DNA from 2 places in the Alteromonas australica genome. Region 2 is predicted to be linked to the other one. Evidence: predicted binding sites of a transcription regulator. Region 2 holds the regulator's gene; the other holds the start of a gene.
The links. Region 2 encodes LexA, which represses DNA repair genes until DNA is damaged. Its sites were predicted from a motif close to TACTGTATNNNNATACAGTA; they were not measured.
Positions count from the first base shown of each region.

Region 1: imuA (translesion DNA synthesis-associated protein ImuA) is a predicted target of LexA. The motif match lies at 4,103-4,122, and genes of this name have one in related genera.

Region 1 covers NZ_CP008849.1:41,610-57,614, forward strand. Annotated here, with positions in the region: gene EP13_RS00190 (error-prone DNA polymerase) at 1-2,005, opposite strand, end outside; gene EP13_RS00195 (Y-family DNA polymerase) at 2,005-3,405, opposite strand; gene imuA (translesion DNA synthesis-associated protein ImuA) at 3,408-4,091, opposite strand; gene EP13_RS00205 (hypothetical protein) at 4,218-4,733, opposite strand; gene EP13_RS00210 (DUF885 domain-containing protein) at 4,730-6,490, opposite strand; gene EP13_RS00215 (DUF1820 family protein) at 6,533-6,868, opposite strand; gene EP13_RS00220 (M28 family metallopeptidase) at 7,027-8,664, shown strand; gene EP13_RS19315 (adenylyltransferase/cytidyltransferase family protein) at 8,752-9,591, opposite strand; gene EP13_RS00235 (CDP-glycerol glycerophosphotransferase family protein) at 9,709-10,773, shown strand; gene slmA (nucleoid occlusion factor SlmA) at 10,864-11,451, opposite strand; gene coaBC (bifunctional phosphopantothenoylcysteine decarboxylase/phosphopantothenate--cysteine ligase CoaBC) at 11,580-12,782, opposite strand; gene radC (RadC family protein) at 12,963-13,640, shown strand; gene EP13_RS00255 (hypothetical protein) at 13,734-14,093, shown strand; gene EP13_RS00260 (YjbF family lipoprotein) at 14,194-14,886, shown strand; gene EP13_RS00265 (capsule biosynthesis GfcC family protein) at 14,883-15,623, shown strand; gene EP13_RS00270 (YjbH domain-containing protein) at 15,620-16,005, shown strand, end outside.
Region 2 covers NZ_CP008849.1:4,212,831-4,228,835, reverse strand. Annotated here, with positions in the region: gene EP13_RS18445 (TonB-dependent receptor) at 1-766, shown strand, start outside; gene lexA (transcriptional repressor LexA) at 906-1,532, shown strand; gene coxB (cytochrome c oxidase subunit II) at 2,211-3,287, shown strand; gene ctaD (cytochrome c oxidase subunit I) at 3,297-4,910, shown strand; gene EP13_RS18425 (cytochrome c oxidase assembly protein) at 4,929-5,516, shown strand; gene EP13_RS18420 (cytochrome c oxidase subunit 3) at 5,538-6,419, shown strand; gene EP13_RS18415 (DUF2909 domain-containing protein) at 6,440-6,649, opposite strand; gene EP13_RS18410 (SURF1 family protein) at 6,682-7,389, shown strand; gene EP13_RS18405 (hypothetical protein) at 7,382-7,927, shown strand; gene EP13_RS18400 (COX15/CtaA family protein) at 7,937-9,001, shown strand; gene cyoE (heme o synthase) at 8,994-9,908, shown strand; gene EP13_RS18390 (SCO family protein) at 9,905-10,552, shown strand; gene EP13_RS18385 (GNAT family N-acetyltransferase) at 10,554-11,141, shown strand; gene EP13_RS18380 (polysaccharide deacetylase family protein) at 11,164-12,291, opposite strand; gene EP13_RS18375 (MATE family efflux transporter) at 12,466-13,731, shown strand; gene EP13_RS18370 (AraC family transcriptional regulator) at 13,740-14,636, opposite strand; gene EP13_RS18365 (class I SAM-dependent DNA methyltransferase) at 14,726-15,340, opposite strand; gene EP13_RS18360 (aspartate/glutamate racemase family protein) at 15,375-16,005, opposite strand, start outside.

The DNA.
Region 1 (16,005 bases), 140 kb from region 2:
GGCGAAGTTGGTCGGCTTCTCCACCGCTAAACCCCGCAGCAACCATAGCAAGTTGAATCACTTGCTCCTGAAAAATAGGGACGCCCATGGTGCGTGATAGCACGTCTTTTACTTCATTCGAGGGGTAGCTAATGCTCTCGTTTCCATGACGCCTTAATAAGTAGGGGTGCACCATGTCGCCTTGAATGGGCCCAGGCCTGACAATGGCGATTTGCACAACCAAGTCGTAATAACAGCGGGGCTTAAGCCGCGGTAACATAGACATTTGAGCCCGTGATTCAATTTGAAAGACACCCACGGTATCGGCTTTACAAATCATGTCGAAAACCTGAGGGTCGTCTCCCAGTTTGGTAATGAAAGGAATGCTCACAGGAACAGGGTAATGTTTGTTTATTAATGCGAAGGTGCGCCTTATTGCGCTAAGCATGCCTAATGCTAATACGTCCACTTTGAGTAGCCCTAAGGTCTCTATGTCGTCCTTGTCCCATTGAATAATGGTTCGCTCTGGCATAGCGGCGTTTTCTACGGGAACCAGTTCATAAAGGGGGCCTGAACTAATGACAAAGCCCCCAACATGCTGTGATAAATGCCGCGGGGTACCCAGTAATTGCTCGGTGATATTAATCAGCTGCTTTACGCGTTTGTCATCTCCCTTAAGGCCAAGCTCCTCCAGTTGGGATTGCCAAGGAATAACACTGTCTCTACGGTTAATTTGTTTCACAATAAAGCTCAGTTGAGACTCATTGAACCCCAGTGCTTTACCGGCGTCCTTAAAGGCTGATTTAAAGCGATAGCAAATGACGGTGGCAGCGATGGCCGTGCGTTCGCGCCCATATTTTTTATAAATGTATTGAATAATTTCTTCCCGTCTTTGATGCTCAAAATCCACATCAATGTCTGGGGGCTCGTCACGCTCTTTAGAAATGAAACGCTCGAATAGTACATTAATTTGCCGAGGGTCTACCGCCGTAATTTCTAAGCAGTAACACACCACAGAGTTCGCGGCTGAACCTCTGCCTTGATACAAAATTCCCTGCTGTTTGGCAAATTGCACAATGTCGTAAAGCGTCAGGAAAAAGTAGGCATAATCCTGCTCTTCTATCAGCTTCATTTCCTTTTCAATTATGGCCCGTACTTTTTTGCTCAGGCCTTCAGGGAAGCGTATGCGAATGCCTTTTTCAACACACTGGCGTAAGTAGGCTATGGCTGTATAGCCTGTAGGCACCAATTCGGCAGGATACTGATAACGTACTTCATTGAGTGAAAAGTGACAGCTTCCAGCGAGTACAGATGTGTTGTCTATCCACCGTTCGGGATAGAGTTTTTGAATTTTATTGATGGGCCTTAAACTACGCTCTGCATTACTGATTGCATGGCGACCCAGGTTGCTCACGGTGGAATGTTCACGGGTAGCCTGTAATACATGTTGCAGGGCTAAGTCGTCGCTATGGTGCATTAATACCCCCGTGCAGGCTACTACGGGGAAGTCGTAGTGCTGTGCTAGGCGGTTATAGGTCGCAAACCTGTGATGGTCGTTACCGTCGAGTAAACGTTGAGCCCCAATATGGGTGTGAATAGCCGAGTGTTGACTTAGCCATTTGGCCCAATAGTCGTCGTGGGCTTGCTGAGTACTAGGCAGCCAGATGAGTTTGCAGTGCCGAATAGTACGCAAGTCCCATTCCGCTAATTGGTATTCCCCCTTTTTCGAGCGCCTTCTGGCATTGGTAATGATACGGCATAGCTCAGAATAGGCGGCCTTATTTGGACATAACAACACGAAGGCAAAAGTGTCGTCAAAAACAAAATAGCTACCCACAATCAGTTTTATGGGTAAACGTTGCTGGGTAATAGACGCATAAGCGCGTACCACACCTGCCACCGAGCATTCATCCGTTATGGCTAGTGCGTCGTAGCCTAAAAATGACGCCGTGGTGACCAGTTGAGCGGGGGAAGATGCACCGGTTAAAAAACTATAGTGACTTTGGCAAAAAAGCTCGCTGTACATTAGCTATATATTCCCTGCATCCACCATCGCTTGTGATGATCTTTAAACACGAGTAAGCGCCTGCCTTGTAGCGTTTGCGCAATAAAGTAATCCCGTGGTTGCGCTTCTTCTTCCCACCACAGGGTTTGCAATCGTAATGGGCCAAAACAAATTTTACTGCCTTGCGTGAGAGGTTTTGGTTGGCTAAACAAAAAGGTGGGTGCTGCATCAAACTGGTAAGTCTCGGTGGCATGCTGTACATCATAGGTACACATTTTCTCAAAGGCATGACTGTTACCCATCAAAGGTTGTTGTGTGCTTGTGTCGCCCAACTTTGCTTTTAAGCGGCCAATAAGCTGTTTTTGCGCTAATGTGGTGAAGCGGTTCGAGAATAAATCGCCGTTGTCGCCTGCGGTCGGCTCAAATTCGCAACATGTCAGGGTTAACGAAATAGCGGGGGCGGGTAACGCTAAGCGCTCTGTCTTGAGTACGGCCAGCTCCAGCCAATCTTTTAGTGCTGTTGTGGGCAAGGCGGCGTTTACCGCCAGCCGTAGGGGGCTTACCTCTCTGAACGAAATACGAAATTCAATGGCGGACGTTGTAAGGTTACGGGCTCTTAAATAATGGCTCAGGGTTTCAAGCTGAATGTTAAGGTAAGGCTGTAAGTGTTGGGTGTTTTCTACTTCAAACGACAAAGCGGTGGTTTTTTCAAAGGTATCGCTAGGCCTAAATACTTGTCGTGTGGGAAAGGTCTCTCCTCGTAAGGCGGTAAGGTAGCGAATGGTGTCATTGGTGAAACGACGGCCTAATTCGTGAACTGGCATACTGAGTAATTGCCCTACTTGAGTTATGCCCACTTTTGCTAGCGACGTAATGGCTTTACTGTCTAACTCTGTTTGAGAAAGGGCGCAGGTGGAGAGACTTTCCCTAATATCTGCAGTCTGGATACTCACTTTATTATGATGATTTTTGGCTAGCAGTCGCGCAGCTTCTATTCCCCACGCTGTAGCATAATTATAGTGAATGCCTGAGAGAGAGATTTCGTGGGTTAAGGTACTCCACAATACCTCGTAGCTGCCGTAATACTGCACTAAGTTATCTAAACGTATTGCCAAGCTATTTGTGTCTTCAAGGACAATATCCGAAGCTAATGGATATAATCGGTGAGCCAAGCTAATCAAAGTGTCTCTTTCTGCCTCAGCACGGTAAGTTAAAATATTGACATGAGGACAAAGGGCGGCGGTTTGTGCTAAACCAAACCCCACGTCTAGCCCCGTGTCTTTTGCTGGGGGATTTAATTGTACGACAGCGTTATTTTTTTCGTTATATACCACCGTTGGCACAGGGCAAGGCGATGCACTTTGCTGTGACACATAAGTGTCGAGGGTGAGTTGGTAGCAATGAAAGTAGGCCCAAAGCATGACTAACTCACAGAGTGTAGAGGGCGCGGGTTCCTTTTGTTATTCAACATTGCCCATTGAATGGCGTGATTGCTAGGCGTCCAAGTAAAGGGAATAACAAGGTTATTGATTGGCCAGCCCTGCCGATGTTTCAGAATATCCACCACGATGTTGCTTTCTTTTACGGCTAATTTGATATCAAGTACCACCGGAAGGGATGTCATATTTTTATTCAAGTGTGAAAATAAAAAACATAGAGCATCGTTGTGGCTGGCCGCCACTTGCAACCGACGGGCTTCTTTTGGTGATATTGCGTTACTCCATAACAGTACGCAATGACATGCTGCGCTTTTAAGGCATTGCTCAGCCGCCCATAAGGCGTCGGCGTCGTTAGTGGGAGTGATGATCAGTACTTGCTCTATGGCAATGCCTTGGCTAACAAGCCAAGGGGCTTGTAGTTCAGCCGGTGGGTTAATGAATACACGTAATTTATGCTCCCGAGGCTGACTAATCACTTGTTTAAAGAGCGACAATTCCCCCGAGCCTGTTGCGCAGGACACTCTAATCATGCCTGATGTATGAATACCACCTTGTAATACCTCATCTAGTTTATCCACACCCAAGGCAAAACGTGCGCATGCGCCATGCTGATCACGGGCTCGCCATAGGTTTGGATTGTTATGTAAAAGAGATAATGGGTCTTTCATAAACACTATAATACTGTATGCATGTACAGTATTATAATGTACGTACTTGGGTTTTCAAGCAAAGCGGCAGCGTTTCACGCTGCCTTTTAGCTAACTCAATGAAAAATAGAAATAAAGGAAGGGTAACTAAGACGCTTGGTTTTCTTTTTGTGCAGCCGACTTTGTGGTGCCACTGATGGTGATTGTAATAAGCTGACAAGCGGCAATAAACCCATCAGCTGAGTTTTTAGACCAAGCCATTCGAACATTACTTGGCATTTCCTTTAGTACTTCTTGCAGGTCTGTCAGGCTTAATTCTTCATTTTTTAACACCTGATTAAGCGCTTCTTCAAGGGAAGCTCCTTTTTCACAGCAGGCCATTACAATGGTGGAAAAGTTACTCATAAGCACCATAAAAGCAGCATGCTGCTGGGCATTAATAAGCCTGCGTTTAAAGGCGTTTTCAGTGCGAGTAGACAGGTTTTTCTCTAATGCTTCTGTCACCAGCACTAGGTTGCGGTACGCATGAGAAACCTTACTATTGCTTTGTTTTGCCGAGGTGCGTGTAAGGGCTAATTCCCTTTGCAAGTTTTGCATGCGAAGCACAAGGTATACGGAAAATAGGAGAAGAACTCCCATCACTGCAAATGCCACCACTATCATTGTGTTATTGCCTTTTGTTGTTTTATAAATGTATTGATGTGTTGCTCTAAGATAAACAAGGGAACCGAACCATTTTCTAATACCGCCCGATGAAACTTACGTACATCAAAATGCTGTCCCAATGCCTTTTCTGCTTTTTTACGTAATGCTTTTATTTTTATCTCACCAATTTTGTAAGATAACGCTTGCGCGGGCCAAGATATATAGCGGTCAATTTCCGTATTCACATTGTGCTCAGAAAGGGCCGTATTTTCCATCATATAATCTACCGCTTGCTGACGGCTCCAGCCCATAGTGTGCATGCCAGTATCAACCACTAAGCGACACGCCCGCCACATTTCATAGCTAAGACGACCAAAGTTATCATAAGGGGTTTCGTAAATACCGGCTTCTATCCCCAGAAACTCTGAATACAGCCCCCAGCCTTCACCAAAGGCGGAAATATAAGTATTGCGGCGCACCATGGGAAGCGCGTCTAACTCTGCCGCCAGCGATATCTGTAAATGGTGGCCAGGCACAGCTTCATGCAAAGTGAGAGCAGGCAAGGCATACAGCGGGCGCTTATCTAGGGCGTAGGTGTTTACCCAATAATAACCAGGTTTATCATCGCCACTAGGATGAATGTAGCGGCCAGTGGTGTACTTAGGTGCAATATTATCGGGTACTGGCGCAACGCCATAAGGGGTGCGGGGTAAGTATTCAAAAAGTGAAGGTAACTTAGCGTCCATTTTTTTGGCAATAAACGACGCTTCTTTTAGCAAGTCTTCCGCTGATTCTGCGTAAAACTGTGGGTCCTCACGGAGAAATTGAATAAAATCGTTGATATCACCGTGGAATTTGACCTCATCCACAATGCGTTGCATTTCTTCTCGAATGCGCGTTACTTCGCGAAGCCCGAGCTGATGAATTTCTTGCGGCGTCATATCCGTGGTGGTGTAGTGCTTGGCTCGGTTAGCATAGTAGGCGTCGCCTTCGGGCCAATGCTGAGCGGCAATAGACTGGCGAGCGCCAGGTATATACTCATTTACCATGAAGTGATAAAACATCTGATAGGCCGGTAATACGCTTTTCTCAACGGCCTCTCTACCGGCAGCGTTAAGGGCTTTTTTCTGAGTAGCTGAAAAGTAATCAGGAAAAGACGTAAAAGGCGCATAAAAGCCACTGTCTTCAGGCCGGTCAACTAAATAGGCTTTTATTGCCTCATCAAATCCTTTCAGCACCACCTTCGGTTGCGTATACCCTTCTTTTAAGCCTTGGCGCATATAGCTAATTTGTTGTTCAAAGTAAGGCGGCAAACTATGGAGCCGGTGAATGTAGGCGAGGTAATCTTCGTCGGTTTTGAAACGAGATAAGTGAGGTAATCCGGCCATGGTAGCGTGGAAGCCATATTCCGAATTAATTGGAATAAGGTGCGCGCGAAAGCGGTATTGATCAATATAATCATCTAACCGGTATTTTTGCATGAGCAAAGCAATAAAACCGTCATTGGAGAGGTTATCAACATTATATTTCTCCAACGCGTTTCGGTATTGAACCCACATACCGTGCTTGCGAGCTAATGCTTCAGGAGAAATATCAGGCAGTTGTGCCGCTAAAGAATGGTCGCCGTGACGAGATGCAAGTAGCGGTGACACGCTGAGTTCATATTGCCAAATTTCCTCTAGCAAGGTGTAAAATTCGGCATCTTTAGCGGCGGTGGCAAGTGATGAAAAACTTGCCAAGCTAAGCAATAAAGCAAAAAAATAACGAAAAGTCATTAGGCCTCCGGCAACCTTAGTGCCGGAAACAAACCCGGCGGGTTACTCTTTGTTTGGTGTATATATGGGTCGGGGGAATGACGTTACTTTATCAGACTTATTGTCTAATTGAGTAATTTTAGCCGTTCCTTTTTTATTCACAGCATCAATACGTAAGACATTATGCATAGGTATATAAGTTTTTGAAACATCGCCAAATTCTGACTTCAGTTTTTCATGACTAGGGTCTACCACTACACTGGTGTGGGTGTCCCATACAAAGTCACCTATTTCAACGAAGCCAAAAAGCGCGCCTTGGGTTAGGGTTTTTACGTACAGTTCGTAGCGTTCACCGTGACTAATAAATTGTATTCGATATAAAGGTTCGTTGTTACTCATGGTTTGTTCTTAGTTGCTCAAATAAACACTATGCCAAAGAAGCGGAAGTTTACATTGGTCTATTTATACGGGCAATGATGGAAAAATACAGGGTTAAATATTGCCAAAGCACTTCTGTACGATACTATGTTGGCAGATTTAAAGACGGTGAAAACATAATGATAAAAAAACTACTTATAGGTGGTGCAGTGGCGGCAATGACATTGTCGGCATGTGCACAAAAACCTGAAACGACAGACAGTGGCTTTAATCCTGATACACAACGAATAAAGTCACACTTATTTTTTCTTGCAGACGACTTGTTAGAAGGCCGTGACACAGGGTCGAAAGGCCATGAAATGGCGGCGTTATACATAGCCACTGAATTTGCTAAATATGGTTTGAAGCCAGCTGGGACCGACGGTTACGTTCAACGCGTTAACTTTCGTAAGGCTAATCTTATTCAAGAATCGCCAGCGTTTACCCTTACCCGTGGCGGCGAAACCATTAATTTTGAATACCCCAAGCAATACTTAGCAGGCCCAAGCCTACTTTCCACTGACGCAAAAGTAGAAGGTGAGTTAGTGTTTGTCGGCTACGGTATTGTGGCTGACGAACTTGACCATAACGACTACGAAAATATGGATGTAGACGGCAAAATAGTGGTAACACTTGCCGGTAAGCCAGGCGACTTCCCCTCAGAAGAAGGCGCTCACTTTGCTTCAGGGTATCAAAAACAAAAATACGCTGCTGAGCGTGGCGCTATTGGCATGATCACCATCACGACGCCAAAAAATGAAAAAGTTCGTCCGTATCAAAGCCGTTTAAGCTACATTCATACTCCCCGTATGGCATGGCTAAACGAAGACGGTGAGCCAGCGAATACCTTTGCACAAATAAAAGGTGGTGCTTACCTTAGTGAAGGGGCAGCAAAAACCTTATTTGACGGCGCAGAGCACTCGCTAGAAGAAGTGTATGCTGAACTAGAAGCAGACAAAGTGCCTAAAGGTTTTGAACTACCAGGTACAGTTTCTCTTAGTAAACAAAGTACTCACGAAGTGGTAAGCAGCCCCAACGTAGTAGGTATGCTAGAAGGTTCAGACCCCACTCTGAAAAACGAGTACGTGGTATTCTCTGCACACTCAGACCACATTGGTTTTGCGAAAACGGTAAAGAAAGACAACATCAATAACGGTGCCATGGACAATGCCTCTGGTACCTCTGTGATGCTTGAAACGGCGCGTTTGTTTAGCGAAATGAAAGAAAAGCCTAAACGCTCAATTTTATTCGTTTCGGTAACGGGTGAAGAAAAAGGCTTATTAGGTGCAGACTACTTTGCCCGTAACCCGACCGTTCCTGTTACTTCAATGGTGGCTAACGTTAACCTAGACATGCCTATTTTAACTTACGAGTTTGCAGATGTTATCGCCTTTGGTGCAAACCACAGCGATTTACAAGACTCGGTGGAAAAGGCCGCTGCTAACGCAGATATTGAACTAAGCCCAGACCCATGGCCAGAACAAGCCTTATTCACTCGCTCTGATCACTATGCGTTTGTAAAGCAAGGTGTGCCTGCGGTGTTTATGGTACCAGGCCTAAAATCGAAAGATCCTAATGTGGATGGAAGCAAGGTATTCGGTCAGTTTTTATCAACTCACTACCACAAGCCTAGCGACGATATTCACCAGCCGTTTAACTGGAATGCAGCAGAAACCTTTACCAAGGTAAATGCACAAATTGGTTGGACACTGGCAAACCAAGAAGACAAGCCAAGCTGGAATGAAGGCGACTTCTTCGGTACCACCTTCGGTCAATAAGACAGTAAAAAAAAGAGCCAGACATCATCAGTCTGGCTCTTCTTTCTTTATCGCTATTCTCGCGGCTAACGGCTAACGGCTAACGGCTTACAGCTTGCGCTTTAATACGGTAGAGCTAACATTTGGCGTATAGTCAAAATACACCATTTCACAAGTGACGCTTGGGTATTTACCCTTCCAATCCGACCCCACCGAGATAGCATCAATACGATATTCATCCACCACTTTTTGCTTATTCTTATCGACTTGTGGGATAACTTCGTCCACATAGCGGTTTGACTCTAATATAGAAATTCGCTCTTCAAATGGAATGAGGGGAGGGCGACCTTTCGACTGAATAATTAACTCATCGGTAGACACGCCTACAATTAAATAGTCACATAATTGCTTGGTTTTTTTCAGGATATTGAGATGGCCTTGATGGAAAATATCAAAGCACCCTGAGGTATACATACGACCGTACTTCTTACCTGAACTGATTTGCGGAACAGAAAGCAATGCAAAGTCGGCCTTAAGGGTAGATAACAACTCATCACGATAAATGTCATCTAAAGGCAAGACAGATTTTAAGTTAGGTGGGCTAGGCCAGCTGGTGTCTTCAAATTGCTTCTCACAAAATGTGACAGGGCTATCGTAACGTGGAATAACATGAAAATGCACGGCGGGATCGACCATCATCAGCATAAGGTAATTAATTTTGCTGAAGTTGAAGCGCTTTTTCAGTATCCTCTCGATATCAGCAATAACCTGTTTTTGCTCTCTAGCAGCCTCTTCAGAGATATCGGCATATTGATAGACATCTTCTTTGCAAATAAGTACCAAAGAACCAATAGTGACTTGGCCTGGTCTTAAGAGTACATGCCAGTAATCGTAAGTCTTAATAAGGCTTTCTGGGTATCCGAACTTTGATAATGTGGCGTTTAGCATGGCTCTCAACGATTAGTTTATAAATTGACATCTCATTATAATATAAACAAAGAGTTACGCTAGTTAGCAAATTTACAAAGTTACTTTTCTTATTGTAAAAAGAGTCTAATTATCTGTATGAATATTGTTTTTGACACCGTGAATGTCTACTACTTGCCTCAATTTCTTCCTATTTGTGAAGAACTCACTCGACGAGGGCATCAGATAACGTTTGTTTGCTATAAAAATAAGAATAGCGAAGATAAATTTACGCAAGTACTCACCGCGCTTGCCTATAACTATCATTGGGTAGAAGACGACAAGTCTGCCCGAGACTATTACGTAGAACATAAGCCAGACTGGATCTTTTTTGGTAACGCTTTTGCGTACTTAGATGAAATCCATCAAGCCAGCAAAACCGCTCAGTTAGGGCATGGCGTAGGCCCAAAACCCAGCTATTATCATAAGTCGGTAACCCCAATGACCGTGCGTTTTATTGAGGGTGAGTTTAGGCTTAAAAAAATAAGAGAGCTATATCCCAACGACAACTTTGTGCAGGTGGGCTTCTCCAAACTCGATCCGCTTTACAACAACACAGAGGCCGGGCTCGATTATGCCAAGCTAGGTTTAGACAAAAGCAAAAAGACGCTGCTGTTTGCCCCTACTTTTAACCCAAGTTCATTAGAGCGCTTTCCTGATGATTGGCCTCGCTACTTTGAAGATTTTAATATTCTTATTAAGCCTCACACCTTCACCTACACCCGTGAAGCTTATAAAAATCAACGCAAGAAGCTAAAAAAGTGGGCGGCATTTGAAAATGCGTATGTGGCTAGCGAATACGAATTGTCTCTTCTGCCGTTTATGAAAGACGCTGACATCTTATTAAGTGAAGCCTCCAGTACGTTATTTGAATTTGTCGCACTGTCTAAGCCGGTGATTGTATGCAATTTCTTCAAGTTGAAATGGTCTTATCGCGGAATTTTCAAATACCGTTTCGAAAAACGATTTGGCAAAGACAATGTTATTTATGAAAACATAGGGCTGCACATCAATAGCTTTAGTGAATTAAGAGAAGCGGTAGAAAAGCAATTGGCCGAGCCCTCTTTGTACGCCAAGGAACGGGCAGAATATACACGAGACCATACTGGCCCTACCGACGGCAAAAGCTCAGCACGTATCGTGGATTACTTAGAAGCATACTAACGAAATACGCCTTCGGGCGTGAATAGTACTAAGGTAAGGCGAGGTGTGCGTGAGTGTTAGCCTGTGCGGCGAAGGCACAGGCTAAACGAGTTAGATAAACAGCTGTTTAAATACTTGCCACTGTTCACTGAATTGTTCGGTGGGTTTACGGGTGAAGCCGCTACGAATATAAAGGTTAATTCGACCGTCCACATAACAAATCATCAAGTTGGCAATAACTTCTTCTTCTGCCGATAAGGTCTTGCCTTCACGCAACTTGCGCTCTCTTAACACTTGCTTCATTTGCGTTTCTAGGCGCTCATATAATTTCGCTATACGGGCACGCAAACGGTCTTGCTCTCCCATTAAGGCATCACCGTTTAATATGCGGGTAATCCCTGGGTTTTTCTCAGCAAAGCCTAAAATAAGATGCAAAATAAGTTGGCAGCGAGCCGCAGAGTCTTTTTCTTCGTTCACAATTTTGTTGATGCGTGTGAACAAGGTTTCTTCAATAAACTCTATAAGTCCTTCAAACATACGAGCTTTGCTTGGAAAGTGGCGATAAAGCGCCGCTTCAGACACGCCCACTTTTTCTGCAAGTTTGGCGGTAGTAATACGTTGACCAGCGTTAGTTTCCAACATTCCCGCTAAGGCTTGTAAGATTTGCGCTCTGCGATTTGTTTTTTTGACAGCAGGCATGATGAGAGTAATTCCTCCACAATCGAGCAAGAATCGCTCGTATTCCATGTTAAGTTGGCCAAAGCCAATGGCGTTATAATTTGTCGTTATTATTATCGACGTAATAACCGCTTTATTAAGTCGTGTTGCTAATTTTTATTATATTGCTGCGCTATTAAACTCACCAAGCCTTTCGCTAATTCAGCTTTACTGGAGGCAGGTAAGTGTTTATCGCCGTCGTTCCAAATTACATGCAGCGCATTGTTATCACTGTTAAAGCCTAACCCTTCTGCGGTGATATCGTTGGCGGCAATCATGTCTAAACCTTTATTCACCAACTTGCCGCGGGCGTAGGCCTCTACGTTTTCACTTTCGGCGGCGAAACCCACACAAAATGGCTTGTTCTGACGGGCAGCGATAGTAGCTAGAATATCAGGGTTTTTAATAAAAGTAAGTGTTAACTCATCGCCTACTTTTTTAATTTTATTTTCAGCCACCTGACTGGCTTTGTAATCTGCCACGGCGGCAGTCGCAATAAAAATGTCAGTGCTTTCAGCATAAGTTTCACAGGCCTTAAGCATGTCGTCAGCCGAGAGTACATTGTGGCGCTGACAGCCTTGAGGCGTGGGCAAATTAACCGGTCCTGCAACCAATGTTACCTGCGCGCCTGCTTTTACCGCAGCATCAGCAATCGCGAACCCCATTTTTCCCGAGCTATGATTCGAAATAAATCGTACAGGATCGAGAGGCTCTCTCGTTGGACCTGCGGTAACCATTATTTTTAAGCCTGCTAACTCAGACGTTGGCTCACTAAAGGCGTGATCTACGCAGTCGGCAATATCTACGGGTTCTACCATACGGCCAGCGCCTACGTCACCACAAGCTTGTTCTCCACTTGCAGGCCCAATAAAGCTGATGCCTTGTTGTTTTAACGTAGCGACATTGCTTTTCGTAGCCGGTGCTTTCCACATTTGCTGGTTCATTGCCGGGGCAATCATGATTTTCGCCGTGGTGGCTAAATATAATGTGGTTAACAAGTCGTCTGCCAACCCCACCGTTAATTTTGCCAGCGTGTTGGCGGTAGCGGGGGCTATAAGCAGTATGTCTGCCCACTTAGCTAACTCAATGTGCCCCATGGCCGCTTCTGCGGCAGGGTCGAGTAAATGTTGATGCACAGGGTTGCCCGATACTGCTTGAAGCGACAAAGGGCTAACGAACTCAGCGGCGGAGGCTGTGAGAACCACGCGCACATTGGCACCTAGTGCAGTAAGCTTACGCACTAAGTCTGGTGCTTTATACGCGGCGATTCCACCACTGATACCGAGTAAGACATTTTTGTTGGCTATGGGCATAGCGAAAACCTGCTTTTAATCATCTCATTAGCCTATCATGAAGCATGTTTTTAAGGTAGCTGAACGAAAGTACATACCCATAAATAGGCACGGAAAAAGCGCGTTTCTATTCTTTTGGTCAGTCGTTAATAAGGGGAATGAGCGGTATAAATAGAGGCCTACGTTTACACAAGGATAACTATGTCAATTAAAGTGTGGCCTATACAAGAACGTCCCAGAGAAAAGCTGCTGACGCTAGGTTCGCATCACCTCAGTGACGCAGAACTGATTGCCGTGGTACTGGGGGCGGGAACCATGGGAAAAACAGCTGTTGCATTGGCAAGAGAGCTGCTTGGTGAAATGGGCTCCCTTCGAGAAGTGGTCAACAGTACCCAAGCTACCTTTACTAAAACGCCGGGAATAGGCCCATGTAAGTACGCGCAGTTTCAAGCGGCCTTTGAAATCTTTAGGCGCAATTTAGAAATACCCTTGAAGCGCCAAGATGTCTTTCATAATGTCGACGACACTAAAATTTATTTACAGGCTGCGTTACGGGATTGTCAGCAAGAAAAGTTCGGCATGCTCATGTTAGATAGCCAACATCAGCTTATCGCTTTTAGGATTATGTTCACAGGGACAATAAATAGTGCCGCGGTGTATCCTAGAGAATTAGTTAAGCAAGTAATGAAAGACAACGCTGCCGCGATCATTTTGGTCCATAATCATCCTTCTGGCGTAGCAGAACCGAGTCATGCAGATATTCGATTAACCCAAGAGATCCGATCTGCAATGACCATGATCGATGTCGCCGTGCTAGATCATTTTGTGGTTGGAGACACAGAAACTGTTTCATTTGCACAGCGAGGCTTGTTAAACTAAGTATCTAAATTTTTTTTCGATTATAATGTAGTCAAGTAGTTGAAAATGATTTAGCATAGGATTCTAATGGGTAAGTTTCAGAAAAGGACTAATATGAAAAAGTCAATTATTGCTTTATTCGCGGCTGCTACTATGGTTGCAGGCGTAAACGCACAAGATGAGGCCGGTGGCACAGGTTTAGGTGTGACTACTGGTGGTTTAGTGGGAACAGGTGTAATTGGTGCAGCGATTGTTGGCGGTATTGCTTCTAACAACTCTGCAACCACACCTGACGATGACGATGATGTTGTTGATCCAGTGCTTAGCTGTGAAGGCGACGACGAGATCGTAGACGGTGTATGTCTAGGTACAACAAATACCTTAACTAGCACAGTAACGGTATCTGGTACTCAAACAGTAACCAAAACAATTACTGTTCCTGTTACCTTTACCTACGCACCGACTATTCAGTAAAAATAGATTCGTGTGAAAAAGCCGCTTTTGTTAGCGGCTTTTTTATTGATAAAAATAAAGTTTCGCACTTTCCTTCCGTCTATTGCTGAAGCACTTTTCAATGAAAAATAAACACTTCTTGCTTATTGTAAGCCTTATGTCTCTTTTGATGACGGGATGCTCATCAACCACGCAGTCATATATCAAAACCATTCGTTTAGCGTTAAAAGATCGCTCCGTAAATTACACCCTTGATGAGATCGCCAACAACAAGGGCGATCTTATGCAGATCAAAGCTGGGGAGCGGGATCAAGCATCACTAGGTTTAGCCTTCATCGATGGCGACAAGCATCGCTGGGTATCCGGAGACGGGGTTGTATTTACCCTGCATCACGGCGTAATAGTACAAACCGAAGGGTTAGACAGAGATTTGTACTACACAGGAAACTTATTACGTAATCCTCTGTCTGGTAAAGACAGACTCGCCTATGAGTGGGACCGCAAGGTCGATATTGAAGGCACTGGGTTTGGATTACCGGTTTTCTCCACATGGCGTATTGAGGGTGAAGAAACGAAAGACTATTTAGGTTTTTCCATTCGCGTATTAAAACTCTCTGAACAGGTTAGCTTCCCCGATTCCACCCCGTTTATTGAAACAGGCCTTGAGTGGGAAAACACCTATTATCTTGATGCTACAACCAAAGAGTTGTTAGCGTCTAAGCAAAAGTTCTCGCCACAGGGAGATGTCTACGACATGGTGTATTTAAGTCGCGTTGTGCGCCTTATGAAGAGCAAAGGAGTTATTGCACAATGAAACGATTAAACGTGCTTTTCCTTGGTGCGCTCATACTCATGGCGCCCCTTAGCGCATTTGCTCAATTAACCATACTGATCAATAAGCAGCCTTATGAATTTCCTCGCCCAGTAAGGTTAAGCAGTGTGTTGTCTGTAGTGGCAGATTCTGGCGACTGGTACTGGCCTGCCGCTGGGGTGTTTAACTTGAACGACGCTACCGCCGAGCGTGAGAAAGAAGCCATATTGTCTGAATTAAGAAAGTTATTGGCTCAGTATGAAGAAGGCTCAAATCGGCATGATGCCTTAAGTGGTTTATATACGCAGGTGGCTTCATGGACAGTGGCGACCCGCGTAGAGATGCCTGTGTCGTACACAAGGGCACGACTTTATCCAGAAGAAAATCCCATGTTTCAACCGGGGAAGTACTTGCTTAGGCTAAGCGGTCGACCTGATGTTATCCACTTTTCTGGCGTGGTAGAAAAGCCCGGTGCTTATCGCCATTCATCAGGTGCTGTTTACACCATAGCGAACTCCGTTAAGCATAGTGCAGGCGCTGACAACAGTACAGTGTATGTCATCGACCCAATGGGGAACGTTCACCTAAAAGGTGCAGCCTATTGGAATGTCGATTACGCGCAAATTATGCCGGGTAGCCAAATTTTTGTGCCCATTGCTGGCAATTTTATCGGCAACACAATGGATACGCTAAACCAGCGTATCGCACATTTAGCAGTACATAGGATCCTTGTGCAATGAGCGCGTATTTTCCATATAAGAGATCGGCACTCGCACTTTTTATAAGCAGTGCCTGCATGTTTCCAGTGGCCGCAGAAACCGAAAGTGAACGAACAGAGCTGGCGGTAGAACCTTCTCAAATGGTGCAAGGGGGGGCAGGGCTTATTCAGACTCCCACGGCACGAATGCGTGACGAAGGTGCGTTCGCTGCAAGTTATACCGATAATGGCGAATATCGTTTTTGGTCGGTAAGCCTTCAGTTATACGATTGGATGGAAGCCACCGCACGCTATACCGACGTACGCACGCGTTTATACAGTGACGTCGATTCGTTTAGTGGCGATCAAACGCTAAAAGATAAAGGCCTAGACGTAAAGTTTCGACTGTGGAAAGAAAGTTACTA
Region 2 (16,005 bases):
TAATGGCGCGGACGATGGTAACAATGGATTATTAACGAGCTCAGACTCTCAGGTATCTCCTCGAGCCGGTGTGATTTATAAGCCAGCCGAATCAGTGTCTTTGTACGCAAGCTATAGCAAATCGTTTCTGCCACGCTCGGGAGATCAATTCTTAACCCTTTCGCTTACTTCTCAAGCCTTAGACGCTGAAGAATTTGAAAACAAAGAAATTGGTGTGAAGTGGAATGTATCAGACAGTTTAAGCGTGACCGCTGCTGCGTTTGAAGTGGAACGAGAAAACGGCACAGCTCAGGATCCTAACAATCCAGAAGCGTCAATACTGACCGGTACTGAAACCTCGGGATACGAAATTCAGGTGGTGGGTTCGCTTAGTGAAAAATGGACTATCAATGCAGGGTATAGCAATCTAGATGGGCAAGAAATGGGTCGTATTAGTGACGGTGAACTTGCAAACCGAGATCTTGCGCAGCTACCCGAGCATATGCTTACCGTTTGGAATCAGTATCAAGTGAACACACAGTGGCGGGTTGCCTTAGGGGTAATTTATCAATCTGAGCAATACGCCTCGTTAAGTAACAGTGTTACTCTGCCTGATTTCACTCGGGTTGATGCGGCTGTGTATTACAACTACAGCGAGGACTTGAAGTTCCAGCTTAACGTAGAAAACCTGTTTGATGAGGATTACTTCCCATCAGCACATAACGATAACAACATCTCAACGGGTGAACCGTTAAACGCACGTATTAGTTTACAGTACAGCTTTTAATCATCGGTTAGCCCCTTCAACAAGGCAACCTCAGTGACGAGGTTGCCTTTTTTGATCATGCCACTAATTTGTTTTGCTGCTTGCCATTTATATGTAGGTGTATATACTTACAGGAACTGTATAGACAGACAGGTCTTTTATGCGCCCACTCACAGCTAGACAAACGGAAGTTCTTGAGCTTATAAAAACTACCATGCAAGAAACTGGCATGCCGCCAACCCGTGCAGAAATTGCACGTCAGTTGGGGTTTCGTTCAGCGAATGCAGCTGAAGAACATTTGAAAGCCCTTGCTCGTAAAGGGGTCATCGAAATTCTTCCTGGTACGTCTCGAGGAATAAAATTAAATATTCCTCTTGAAGAAGAATCGATAGAAGAAGCAGGGCTTCCCCTTATTGGTCGTGTTGCTGCGGGTGAGCCTATTCTTGCGCAAGAGCACATTGAGTCTCATTACAAAGTAGACCCTGCGTTATTTCAGCCTCAGGCCGACTTTTTACTGCGTGTTAATGGCATGAGTATGAAGGATATCGGTATTTTGGACGGTGATTTACTTGCCGTGCACAAAACCACCGACGTGCACAATGGCCAGGTTGTGGTCGCCAGAGTGGATGAAGATGTTACGGTAAAGCGTCTTGAAAAACGCGGTCGTGAAGTGCTTTTGCATGCTGAAAACGAAGAGTTTTCACCCATAAAAGTCGATCTTGCCTCTGAACCTTTCTCTATTGAAGGTATTGCCGTTGGCGTAATTAGAAATGCTGACTGGATGTAAGATTCATCCTGTTTGATGAAAAAGCGACCTTTAGGTCGCTTTTTTGTTACCTATCTCATTGCGATTGGTGGATAACACCCTAATCAAACACCGCTTTGTACTTTGAGTACGCGTACACACAGAAAAAGAAAAGCATGGGAAATGTGCCTATTTTCATTTTCTATACCTTCCGCCTGAATGTCTTCGGTTTATGTTTGAAAACATCCACATAAATGCTGTTAGTGTCTGATTGCTGAGTTTAAGTTTGCCTTTCTTGAAAAACAACTTGTTCTAAATAGCCGTTTCAAACAGCCTTTTAACGTTGCCTTAAACGCCTTTCCACCTCGCCCGCACAGCGGGTTTTTACCTATCATGCTGATTAACAAATGAGCAATTTAATGGTTTTTTCTGAGAAAAGACTAGACGTAGCGGTTTTATTGCGCAATTCTTATACTGTGATTAACAAAATAATAACAATGGCTCTAACTTAATTTTACAATCATTGTGTGATTGGAAAGTAGTGAAAGGTAGAGTTCGTTTACAAAAAACCACGAGGCAGGGGTAACGCACGCACATGTTGCGTCAAAAATTCTGCCATTACGGAGGTGCTGAGTGAAACGACACATAACCCGACTGGTCGCGCTGGGGGCAAGTATACCCAGTATACTGTTTTCTACTGCTATATTTGCCGACAGCGAGATGAGTGAAAACTCCTCTCTTAATTTGCGTTACGGCGCCACAGACATTAGCGGCCAGGTTTACGACTTACACATGTTGATGTTTTTCATCTGTGTGGCAATTGCGGTGGTAGTGTTTGGTGTTATGTTTGCCTCTATGTACCTACACCGTAAATCTCGCGGTGCCAAGCCAGCCAACTTTCATGAGAATGTCAAAGTGGAAATTGCTTGGACCATAGTGCCTTTTCTCATTCTTATCTTCATGGCGGTTCCCGCCGCCAAAACCCTGATTGCTATGGAAGATACCAGCGAGGCCGATTTGACAGTCGTCGTTACAGGCTCTCAATGGAAGTGGCACTACAAATACCAAGACAGAGATGTGGAGTTTTATTCTCTGCTGGCGACCCAGCGGGAACAAATAGAAAACAAGTTTGATAAAGGTAAAAACTACTTACTTGAGGTGGACCGCCCTCTTGTTATCCCTACAGGGAAAAAAGTCCGTTTCTTAATTACCTCCGACGATGTCATTCACTCTTGGTGGGTGCCTGATTTTGCCGTTAAAAAAGATGCTAACCCAGGGTTTATTAACGAATCTTGGGCAAAAGTGAATGAACCAGGCATATACCGTGGTCAGTGTGCGGAACTGTGTGGAAAAGACCATGGCTACATGCCGGTAGTGGTTATTGCTAAGCCCCCCGAAGAGTTCGATGCCTGGATGGCCGAACAAGAGGCCATGGCAATTCGAGCAAAAGAAGAAGAGCAACGCTTGTTGTCTATGAACATGTCTATGGATGAGCTTATGCGAGAGGGAGAGCGGGTATATAACGCCACATGTGCCGCTTGTCATATGCCTAATGGTGAAGGCTTACCTGGCGTATTCCCCGCCCTCAAGGGCAGTAAGATGGCTCTGGAAGATCAAGAAGGACATATCAATATCGTGCTGCATGGAAAAGCCGGTACTGCCATGCAGGCGTTCGGAAAAATGTTGAGCTTAAAAGATATTGCTGCGGTGGTGACCTATGAGAGGAATGCATGGGGGAACAATACTGGGGATATGGTGCAAGCTAAAGATGTTAACGACGTGGCCAACGGAAACTAGGAGCGCATGATGAGTAAAGCTACCGATATTATCGCGCCGGGTTCTGCGGCGACTGACACACACGATGATCACCATGATCACATCCCTAAAGGAATAACGAGGTGGTTATTTACCACCAACCATAAAGACATAGGTACCTTATACCTGTGGTTCGCTTTTATTATGTTTTTAGTCGGCGGGGCCATGGCCATGGTGATCCGCGCTGAGTTATTTCAGCCTGGACTACAAATTGTAGAACCGAACTTCTTTAATCAAATGACAACAGTTCATGGCCTCATCATGGTATTTGGGGCTGTCATGCCGGCATTTACCGGTTTGGCAAACTGGCTAATACCTATGATGATTGGTGCTCCAGATATGGCGTTACCACGCATGAATAACTGGAGTTTTTGGATACTTCCGGGTGCCTTCTTAATTCTGTTAAGTTCACTATTTATGGAAGGCGGTGGTCCTGCGTTTGGATGGACGTTTTACGCACCACTTTCTACCACTTACAGCAACGATTCAACGGGCTTGTTTGTGTTTTCGGTACACATCATGGGTATCTCCTCCATTATGGGTGCGATTAACGTGATTGTTACTATATTCAATATGCGCGCGCCGGGCATGACTTGGATGAAAATGCCTTTGTTTGTATGGACTTGGCTTATCACCGCCTTTCTGTTGATTGCTGTGATGCCAGTCCTGGCAGGCGCTGTTACCATGGTACTAACGGATAAGTTTTTCGGTACAAGTTTCTTCGATGCAGCCGGCGGTGGCGACCCCGTTATGTTCCAGCACATTTTCTGGTTCTTTGGTCACCCAGAAGTTTACATTATGATTTTGCCTGCATTTGGCATTATTTCGCAGATAGTACCGACGTTTTCTCGCAAGAAACTCTTTGGTTATGCCTCTATGGTCTACGCGACAGCCTCCATTGCGCTACTGTCGTTTGTGGTTTGGGCTCACCATATGTTTACCACGGGTATGCCAGTCTACATGGAAATGTTTTTCATGTTCGCCACTATGCTTATATCGGTGCCCACCGGCGTTAAAGTATTCAACTGGGTGGCCACTATGTGGCGTGGGTCACTTACCTTCGAAATACCGATGATGTTCGCCATTGCGTTTATCGTGTTGTTCACTATCGGTGGTTTGTCTGGGCTAATGCTGGCTATTACGCCTGTGGATTTCCAGTATCACGACACCTATTTCGTGGTAGCGCATTTCCACTATGTTCTTGTGACGGGAGCTGTGTTTTCCATCATGGCGGCGGTGTATTACTGGCTGCCGAAATGGACTGGCAAAATGTACGACACAGGATTGGCGAAATGGCATTTTTGGTGCTCTTTAATTTCCGTCAATGTGCTCTTTTTCCCTATGCATTTTGTAGGTTTGGCAGGTATGCCCCGCCGTATACCCGACTATGCATTGCAATTTGCAGACTTTAATAAGTGGATTAGCTTAGGGGGCTTCGCCTTTGGTTTGTCACAGCTTATTTTCTTGGCCCTGCTAATTAAGGCTTGTAAGAAACAAGGTGAGCCTGTGTCAAACCAAGTATGGGAAGGCGCCGAAGGACTAGAATGGGAAATCCCATCTCCAGCGCCTTATCACACGTTTGAAACACCTCCCACAGTGAAATAAGACGAGAGGGGCGAAATCATGACTCAGGCAAACGCAAACAACAAAATGGTCGTTAAATTACTGATTATTGTGGTTGGTATGTTTGGGTTTGGTTTCGCCTTAGTCCCCCTCTACGATGTATTTTGTGATATTGCTGGCATTAATGGTAAAACGGAGAACTCAGCAGCCTCTTATCAGTCCATAGAAATAGATGAAAACCGTCACGTCACGGTGGAGTTTATCACTCGGACTAATACGGGTATGCCGTGGGAATTCAGAGCTGAAACCGCTCGGGTAAACGTTCATCCGGGGGAATTGAGTACCGTTAATTTCTATGTAAGAAACCCCGCTTCAACAAATATAGTCGCGCAAGCTATTCCCTCTGTGTCGCCTGGCACCGCGGCCTTGTATTTAAACAAAACGGAATGTTTTTGCTTTAATCAACAACCTTTAGAAGCCGGGGCAGAGGCGTATATGCCCATGCAGTTTTATGTGGATCCTCAACTCCCAGAAGACATTACCTATTTTACGTTGCAATACACCCTTTATGACGTCACCGCCAGAGCGGGCGACCTCAAACCAAAACAGAACCCCTTTATTGTCCCTCAGCCTGAAACTGGAAAGTAACTAAGCTGAGATAAGGAGAGCATGATGCAACAAGAGTATCAAAAATATTACGTACCTGCGCAAAGCCCCTGGCCTATAGTAGGTGCAGTTGCCCTTTTCCTCATTGCGGTAGGGGCGGGAAACTATGTGATTGAATCAACCAAAGGCGAGTCGGGTTACGGTGGGCATATTTTACTTGCTGGCATCGCCGTATTATTGGTGATGTTGGTGGGGTGGTTTAAAAACCAAATTGATGAGTCTATGTCTGGCCTGTACAGCGATCAGCTGGGCCGTTCCTATCGCCAAGGTATGAGTTGGTTTATTTTCTCGGAAGTCATGTTTTTTGCTGCATTTTTCGGCGCGCTCTACTATGCACGTTTTATTGCTGTGCCCTGGCTGGGAGGCGCATCAAACAATGCAATGACCAATGAAGTATTGTGGCCTACTTTTGAAGCTATGTGGCCCTTAACGACTACCCCTGGTGGCATAACCACAGAGCGCATGAGTGCCGCTGGCTTGCCTACCATTAATACGGTCATTTTGCTGGTGTCCTCCATAACCTTACATTTTGCACATGTGGGTTTAGAACAAAACAAACGCAAGCAGCTTACCGTCATGTTGGGTATTACCATTTTATTGGGGACGGGTTTCTTGTTCCTGCAAGTTGAAGAATATATCCACGCATATCGTGATCTTGGGCTTACCCTTCAGTCGGGCATTTATGGCAATACCTTCTTTATGCTTACAGGCTTTCATGGCATGCACGTTACCTTGGGTACTCTAATACTTATTGTGCTGTTTTTCCGTGTGCTTAAAGGGCACTTTACCCCTGAAAACCATTTCGCCTTTCAAGCAGGCAGTTGGTATTGGCATTTTGTCGATGTGGTGTGGGTCATGCTCTTCTTGTTTGTGTATGTGCTGTAGCGCTGTACCGCTATACGTCCTTAATAAGGACGAGGGTTTGGCGTAATTAATCCGGTGCTTATGGCCAGCAAGATAACAATCACAATAATGGCTGACGTGAGCACTCTGCGACCAATGTATTTGCTCATTGGCCCTTTTTTGTGGTCATTTTTAATCATGACCCGCATCGCTAAAAAGAGGTTTACCACCATGTATAGAACTAAAGCAAATAACACAATTTTAATCAGCATTATGACCTCTCAGTAAGCGGGAGGGGTTGCTGATGACACAACGTACTCCCGGGATTTGGCTTGCTGCAACGTTTATTCTTATTGTCGTCATTGCGTTGAGTTCTCTGGGTTTTTGGCAGTTACAGCGCATGGCTCAAAAGCAACAACGTTTGGATAGCATAACGGAAAAGCAACAAAAAGAAACCGTTGGTTTATTAACCGCCTTGCAGCTGAACGACCCCCGAGATGTGGATGTTAATTTCACCGGTAACGTCGATAACCAGCATCTTATTTTAGTGGATAATCAAGTGGTTGATAGTCAAGTTGGGTTTGATGTGATTGCCCCGGTACTGACTAATGTGGGCTGGATACTGGTGAATTTTGGCTGGGTGGCAGCACCGAATTTAACCCGTACTCTACCTATCGTGGAGGTGGCCGCAGGTGAGTCTCATTTAAGAGGGAAAATTAGTGAGCCGAGTCTTAATCCCTTTGTACGCGACCCAGCTTCTGTTAATCAAACCTTTCCCGCGCTGGTGCAGCAAGTGTCTGTACCGCGGATTCAGCAGATGCTAGACAGAAAACTGCAACCCTATGTTATCGAGTTAACCGGTGAAGATAGCGTCTTTTTGCGTCGTTACACACCTGTTGTCATGCCTCCAGAAAAACACCTTGGTTATGCCATTCAATGGTTTGCCCTTGCAGTTGCAGCGGTAGTGGTGGGTGGCCTTGCTATTGTTAAAAAGGAATCAAGCCATGAGTAATAAAGCGTCAAAGAAAACCCTCATCCTAATGGTGACTGTGTTTGTGCTTCCTGTGGTTCTGGCAAAGCTGGCTTTAGACCACGGCTGGTTTGAGCAAGCAGCCACTAACAAAGGGCAGTTATTACAACCTACCATTAATGTTTCTAGCATGGTGCAGGACAGTAAACCTAAGTGGCGACTCGTGTATGTGTTGCCCACTGACTGCGATCAAGCGTGTAAGAACGCGCTTTTTAGTATCAATCAAGTGTGGCTAGCATTAGGGCGGGAGTCTAGTCGCGCAGAACCCGTGGTATTTGTCACGGCCAACAGCGATACCACGTCATTCGATTGGGCAAAGGATTACCCCAATGTTGTGGTTAAGCCACTCTCTGAAAAACCAGACACGCCACTACTCGATAGCAAGGTATATATAGTCGATACCTTAAACAATGCGGTGTTGCTATACCAAATGGATGACGATAAAGACGTGGCGGTTATGGAGAGTCGCAACATACTGGCCGACATGAAAAAGTTGCTAAAGCTTTCACGTATTGGCTAGGTGAAGACAATGAAAAAATTAGTGCTATTTAGTTTGTTTTTGGCCGCGGTAGTGATTGTATTGGGTGCCTATACCCGTTTGACTGATGCTGGATTGGGGTGTCCTGATTGGCCGGGGTGTTACGGTCATTTGACCGTACCGACCTCGGAGGCGAAAATTGATGCCGCCAATCAGGCGTTTCCCCATCGCCCAGTGGAAACGCATAAAGCGTGGAATGAAATGATTCATCGTTATTTTGCGGGGGCATTGGGGTTGTGCATTTTAGCCATTGCCACACTGGCGGTGATTAAGCGAAAGGAAGGCACACCGGTTAAGTTACCCTTGCTCCTGCTAGCTTTGGTTACCTTTCAGGCGGTGTTAGGTATGTGGACAGTCACCCTGAATCTCTTACCCGTGGTGGTCATGGGCCATTTATTAGGGGGGTTTAGTGTCATTGCTTGCCTCTATTTACTCTACTTGCGCCTTCCCACTTCCGGCGAACATCGCCGAGTGACTCAGCCCAAGGGATTGCGCCAGTTAGGCTTCGCCAGTGCGCTGGCTGTGATGATTCTCGTTGCTCAAATTGCATTGGGCGGGTGGACGTCTGCGAACTACGCTGCGTTAGCATGTACCGATATGCCCATATGTGAAGACGGTTGGCAGCAGCGTCTGGATTTTTCAGGTGCCTATACGATTCCGGAAGCTGATAATTATGAATACGGTGCGCACGACTATGGGCAAAGGATGACCATGCATATTGTTCATCGCGCAGGCGCACTCATCACCTGTGCCTATTTATTGTTCTTCGCCATACTTTGTTTGCGCCACAGTGCTTCAGGGCAGTTAAAAAAAGGCGTAGGCGTAATGCTAACTGCGCTTTGTGCTCAAGTGGCGTTAGGGGTAAGTAATGTCGTATTGAGTTTACCCCTTTTTGTGGCAGTGGCACACAATGCTGTGGCCGCTATTTTGTTGCTCTGTTTAGTGGGATTAACGTGGAAAGTTCACACTTTACAGGCTAGTCATCGTTTATTCAGTTCACGTCCGTCTTCTTCTTATTCGTTAAACGCCGGTAGGCTACGAGGTCATTATGGCTAAATCTTTATCTATATCATCACGTTCAGCACGCTACGAAGCCGCCACTTGGCGCGACTATTACGAATTAACGAAACCCAATGTGGTTATGCTCCTCTTGTTAACGGCATTGGTGGGGATGTGCTTGGCCACGCCTCAATGGGTAGAGACCACTGTGCTCTTAGCGGGTTTATTAGGGATTGGGATGCTGTCGGCATCGGCGGCAGTCATTAACCATGTGGTGGACCATCGCATTGATAGCATGATGGCAAGAACTTTTAACCGTCCAGTGGCGAAAGGAAAAGTGAGTATTCCTAACGCGTTAGTGTTTGCGGTATGTTTGGCAGTGGTTGGGTTCGCCATTTTAGCGTTATGGGTCAATATGTTAACTGCCTGGCTAACACTCGCAAGCTTAGTGGGATACGCCTTTGTATACACCATGTTTCTGAAGCGTGCTACTCCACAAAATATCGTTATTGGTGGGTTGGCGGGTGCCGCCCCACCTTTGTTAGGTTGGACGGCGGTGACCGGCGAAGTGCATTCGCATGCTCTGTTGTTGGTGCTTATTGTGTTTACTTGGACACCACCACATTTTTGGGCATTAGCCATCCATAGGGAGAAGGATTACGCGAAAGCGAAGATTCCCATGTTGCCCGTCACCCATGGCGTCGCATTTACCAAAACCTCTGTCCTTTTATACACAGTGCTGCTGAGCCTTGTGTGCTTACTGCCATATTTAATCGGCATGAGTGACCTCATTTATTTAATTGGCTCAACTATGCTTAATGGCGGTTTCTTGTATTACGCGTTAAAACTCAAATTTGCACCGACTAACCAAACGGCGATGCAAACTTTTAGGTTTTCTATTATTCATCTCATGGTATTGTTTGTGATATTACTCTTGGATCACTATGTACCATTAAGTTTATGAATCAACGCATTTTCGTAGGAATTGTTGCATTTTTTGCACTGGTTGCAGGCATTATAGGGGCAATATATATTGCCCCGCCATCTCACGATGTGAAGCAAGTTCAGTATTTTCAGCTTTATCCCACGCCTCGTACGGTTGCCCCTTTTTCGCTGCTCGACACCCATGAAGCTCCCTTTACAGAAGAGAATTTGAAAGGGCAATGGACCTTGTTGTTTTTAGGTTATACTTTTTGCCCAGATATTTGCCCCACCACAATGGCCGAATTAAATGGCATTTATCCTCAGCTACAAGCGTTAGATACGACTCACCCTATCAAAGTTGTGTTTGTCTCTGTGGATCCTAAGCGAGACACGCCTGCACGTCTTAACGATTATGTTCGTTACTTCAATAAAGACTTTATTGGGCTTACAGGTGAACACAAAGATTTATTTCCTTTCGCGAGAAGCCTTGGCATGATGTACGCTATAGCTGAGAGTACAGATAATCCTAATTATCTGGTGGATCACAGTGCGTCGGTTGTACTTGTTAACCCAACCGGAGAAGTGCTGGGTCGTTTTAAACCTAAACGAGAAATTGGCACGTTATCAATTAGTGATGCACAGCAAATACTTGCTGATATGCCTGTAATTACCTCGAAAAAGTAGTATGACATTAACTATAAGAAAGGGCGTGCCAACAGACGCGGCATCGGCTGTACCTCTAATTCTGTCGGCCGCATACGAATTATTAGTCTCTATCTTCGGCGACGAAGACGAGGAAAAGACGCGCGCTTTTCTGCATCATGCATGGTGTAAAGCGCAAGGCCAGTATGGTTGTCAAAACCATTGGGTAGCTGTGAAGGATAATAACGTTGTCGGTGTGGTAACGGCCTGGCATACCAAGCTAGGGAGCGCATTTGACCGCGCCACCTTAGACAGCATTACCACCTTTTACTCCCTTGATGAATCTATGCTTGTACTCATGCGCAATCAAGCGGTGTCTGTTGGGCTAGTTCCGCCCACACCACATGAACTCATGCTTGGGCATATTGCGGTGGATACAGCGCATAGAAAATCAGGTGTCGGCCGCTTTATGATCGCGCACATGATTACTCACGCGCGCACACTGAAAAAACAGACAATCGTGTTGGATGTTCAGTTGTCGAACATTCCCGCCATTCGCTTCTATCAACGGCTTAATTTTAGCGAATTGGCGGTAAATAGTGGCTTTGTTCGCTTTTCTCTAAACGTGTAGCTTTACTGTCGACTGTGTCGCCTTAATCCGGGTAACGTCCCAGTTCGTTAGCCACAAAAAAGGGCTGGGAATACCAGTAATATCTGCCTCTGTGAGCCTTTGAAGGGGCAGTACAGTTCACTCGCGAGCGCCCGGTGGGTAATTGAGTTTCTAGGTAAAAGGTAATTTTATTTGGGCTGGTTTTTGTCGAGATTTTTTCTCCGCCAAAGAAGCACTGTGTTTGTGTAATGCTGACATCTGAAGCAATATCTAACCCCGTATCTGCATTGCCAATGGTTAATGTCACTGATGCGGGCGGAGTGTGAGACGTTAACGCTGGATTCACCACGGTGCTATTAACCACCGGCATGGCAATACTTTTTAACTTGGTTTTTAACGTGGCAAGATTGGAATAAGGGCCGGCAGCAGGGAAGCGAGGTAAAGCGCTGGTGTCACTTAACGGGCCTACTGCGCCTGAATGCTGGCCAAAGCCTATATAATTTGCGCGTTTGACTTGAGCTGCTAGCGGTTCGTTAAATTCACCAAAAGGGTATGCTAAATACTGAAGTGAGACGCCTACTTTGTCTTTTAAAGTGGCTTCTGCCTGTTCAACATTTTGCCAAACATCTGCTAGCCAGTGTGTATTTGTTTGGCTGTTATCCAACATATGAATATGATCTAGCGTGTGATTCGCAAAGGTGACGCCTTCGTTGTGCATAGCGTCGACCTGTTGCCAAGTTAGCTGCTGACGATGAGCCCCTATCTCGTTTGGATTTATAAATACGGTGTACGGAAATCCGTATTTGGCTAAAATTGGATGGGCATTATGTAAAATATTCGCATAGCCGTCGTCAAATGTAATCACCACGCTGTTCTCAGGCAAACTGGCACCGCCAGTAATGGCATCAACGGCTTGGGTTAATGCGATCACAGTATGGTGCTTGCTGAGGTACGCCATATGTGACTCGAACGTGTCGGGACTAATACTGGTACTCGCGGGCGTTTCTTCTGAAACATGATGATAAAGCAATATCACGGCATTGTGTTTTAACACACTGTTGTCGGGCGTATCTGCGGCTGACACTGCAGTAGTACTAGCAAGCAGTAATATCAGTATGGCGTAGGTTGAACGAAGACAAGCGCAGAGAGAAAAGAGCGTGATACACTTCATTTTTTATTCCTGTTTAATTTTCTCACCCTTACCGGATAAGGGCTATTGGGCACAAGGTTAATGCACCAAAACCAAAAGACTGAGCAACATGCTCAGCAAATTCAACAGCAAACACCGCGCCAACAAAAGCGCTTTTGGCAAGACAATACCCGCCTTATTGCATTGGCCGTGCCTATGATCATCGCGAATGTTACCACACCTTTGTTAGGCTTAGTGGATACTGCTGTGCTTGGTCATATGCAATCTACCGCTATGCTAGCGGGCGCGTCTGTAGGGGCGCTGATTATTACGCAAATCTACTGGGTGTGTGGCTTTCTTCGCATGTCTTCTACAGGTCTTAGCGCGCAGGCTAAAGGTCAGCAAAATGCAAAGCTAGCCTCGGCCAAAGTGTTATGGCAAACCGCACTGGTTGCGGTGCTTTTAGGCTTAATGCTGTGGGCGCTGCAGATGCCTGTTTTGCACGCGGGCATTGCGCTCTCTAATCCGGCCGATGATGTACAGGGCCACTTAACCGCTTACTTCAATGTACGGGTGTGGGGCGCACCTGCCGCCATGTTGAACTTAGCCCTTATTGGATGGTTAGTAGGGCAACAAAAAACACGTACCGTGCTGGCCATCCAAGTGGTGGGGAACCTTCTCAATGCTGGGTTAGACATGCTGTTTGTGTACGGGTTTGATTTGTCGGTGTCCGGTGTTGCTCTAGCGAGCGTAATGGCAGAGTACACCATGGCGATTCTCGCCTTAATTGTGGCAATGAAACTCACCCTGGGCATTGCTCCTCAGCCCTCTTGGTTCAACAAAGCCGCCCGAAAAATACTCATGAAACTAAATGGCGACATGCTGCTAAGAAATTTAGCACTGCAAGGCTGTTTGGCGTTTCTTACTATTCAAGGCGCAAGATTTGGCGAGACGGCAGCCGCCACTAACGCCATATTGATGCAATTTTTCGTGCTTATTGCGTTGGGGCTAGACGGTATTGCTTATGCTGTAGAAGCGCTAGTTGGCGAGGCAAAAGGTGCACATAATGCCCGTGAAATAAAACGCAGAACCTATCAAGGGCTAGTGTGGTCAAGCCTATTTGCGATTCTCTACGCGATGACTTTTTACGTGGCGGGTGAATCTATTATTGGTGCCCTTACTACGCATACGCACTTGGTCTCTCAGGCAGTCGCCTATTTACCGCTGATGATCGTTTTACCCCTGCTTGCTCACTGGTGCTTTCTTTACGATGGCGTTTTTGTCGGATTGACCAAGGCGGCAGCGATGCGAAATACCATGATATTTAGCGCGTTAGGGGTTTTCTTCCCTCTTTGGTACGTAACTCAAGCACTTGGCAATATCAGTTTATGGTATGCCTTGTTGGGCTTTTTGTTTGCCCGAGGTATCAGCTTAGCGTGGGTGTTTGCTCGCTTAGACAAACGCCAACGCCTGACTGAATAACGAAAAACTTACTTCGATTGTGCTTCTTCTATGGGTAAGTAGATGTCGGTAATAGCATCGGCTGCCCCCACCTCTGGGTAAAAGCGGACACGCTCTATAAATATTGGGAAGTCTCGCAAAACAAAAAGGGTACTAGGCAGCCACGAGGCATATAATTCATGCACATAGGCTCCAATTTGACTGTCATCGCCGATAAGCCTCACTGTCGCGCACAGGCCAGCTGGAATGTGTTTTTTTTCAATGTTGCTGTGATCAATCGTCTTTTCCTGCGGAATTTCACATGCAACGCCAAAACGATAGTCTTCGTCGCGGGTGGTATTAGGGTCATCATAAAGCACGTTGAAAGTGCGATAAGCAGAGGGCGGTAAGGTTTCCTGTTTGCGCCAGTCAATGAAGGATTTTACGGTCTTCAGCACTAAATTGGGTTGGCCTTGATGTACCCATTCGGCAATAGGAATGGTAGGGAAGTGTTGAACGTTGACCTGTTGAGCAGAAAACGGTGGGTTATTCATGGGGTTTCCTCTATGGACGGTAAGGGATGATAAAGGAGTAAAGCGTTGATGCAGTAACTCCCATTGAGGTTGTGCTCGAAATGTGGATGGCGCGACGTCGAAAAGCTTCTTAAACGCGCGGGCGAAACCTTCTGCACTTGAAAAGCCAGCATCTAACGCCACGGTTAAAATAGGAATGTCATTTCGAAATGCCAACTGATAAGCGGCGCGATATACCCGTACTTTCCTGCCATAAGCCCCTATGTTTTGATTAAAGTGCGAGGCAAAAAGCCGGTGCAAATGAAAGGGGGATAATGCTGCAACGTCGCTAAGGGCCTGTAAATCACTGGCAAGAGATGGCTCTCTCTCTATGGCTTCGGCAACGTTAACCAGTCGTTGAAATAGGGGGTTCATAAAAAGTACTTATTCGCTACTCAGTTAGGTGAATGACTAAACCAGTATCAAACTAACCCAATTTTAAGCGCCTTGCCCTACCGATTTTGCTAAGATTTACGTTGAAGCACTATAAAACTGTGAGGTTCATCCCCTTTTCCCACATTGAGGTGTTTAATGATGCAGTCTGTTTGCATTGCTAGTTCAATAAAACCATGAATCCCAAGAGAAGCATAGTAAACCCTAGGGCCCATATAATTATCGTAGTGTTCACCCGCGCTTTCAACGCCGCCAAAACTAAAAATAAACACGCCATTAGGCGCCAATGCATCACTTAGCTTTTTAATTAATGGCGGTTGTTGAGTTAACGGGACATGCCAAATGCTATCCCAGGCCATTATAAAGTGATAAGTGTTTGGCTTGAGGGGATAGGTACAAATATCGGCGTGGGTGAAGGTGGCTTCGGGGTAGTTTTTTTGTGCAATGGCAAGCATGCCAGATGACACATCTATGCCTTCTATCGATAATCCTTGTTCAGCCAGGCGCGGATAAAAGCGGCAGGTGCAGCCGCAACCAACATCAAGGGCTTTCGCATCTTTAGGGAGCTGGGGTAAATAGGCTAGCGCTTGCTCTAATGCGTTCATGCCATTGCTGCGATTAAATTCCTCAGACGTCCATAAGTGGGTAATACTATTATAGGCTTGTCCAGTTTCTTCTGGGCTCATAGGGTGTCCTTGCTTCCTTCAAAGCATAAGTCGATTAAGTGATGGCGAATGCCACTGCCGCATCCGCATGAATTTGCGTGGTATCGTACAAAGGCAGTGGGGTATCGGTCTGAGAAATCAGCAAAGCAATCTCAGTGCATCCCAAAATGATTGCCTCCGCGCCTCGTTGCTTTAAGTTATTTATAATCTCGATATAGCAATTTCTGGAGGCCTCGCAAACGACACCTTTACATAATTCATTGTAGATAATTTCATGAACAGTTGTTTGCTCATCTGTCGTTGGGGTAAGAACATTTAAATCGAATTTATCAGTGAGGTGTGAGGAATAAAAGCGCTCTGACATGGTAAACGCTGTCCCCAATAGCCCTACATGTTTGACGCCATCGGTTTTCAGCTTTTCGCCGGTGGCATCTGTAATATGAAGTAATGGTATGGTTATCGCGTTCTGTACAATGTTAGCCACCTTGTGCATTGTATTGGTACAAATAACGATTCCCTCAGCACCCATGGCTTCCAAGCTTTTCGCTGCACTAATGAGAATATCAGCAGCACCTTTCCAATTCCCATCGTGCTGGTATCGCGCAATATCGGCAAAGTCGACACTGTAAAGACAAAGTTTAGCGCTGTGTAAGCCACCTAATTGGTGATTCACTCCGCGATTGATA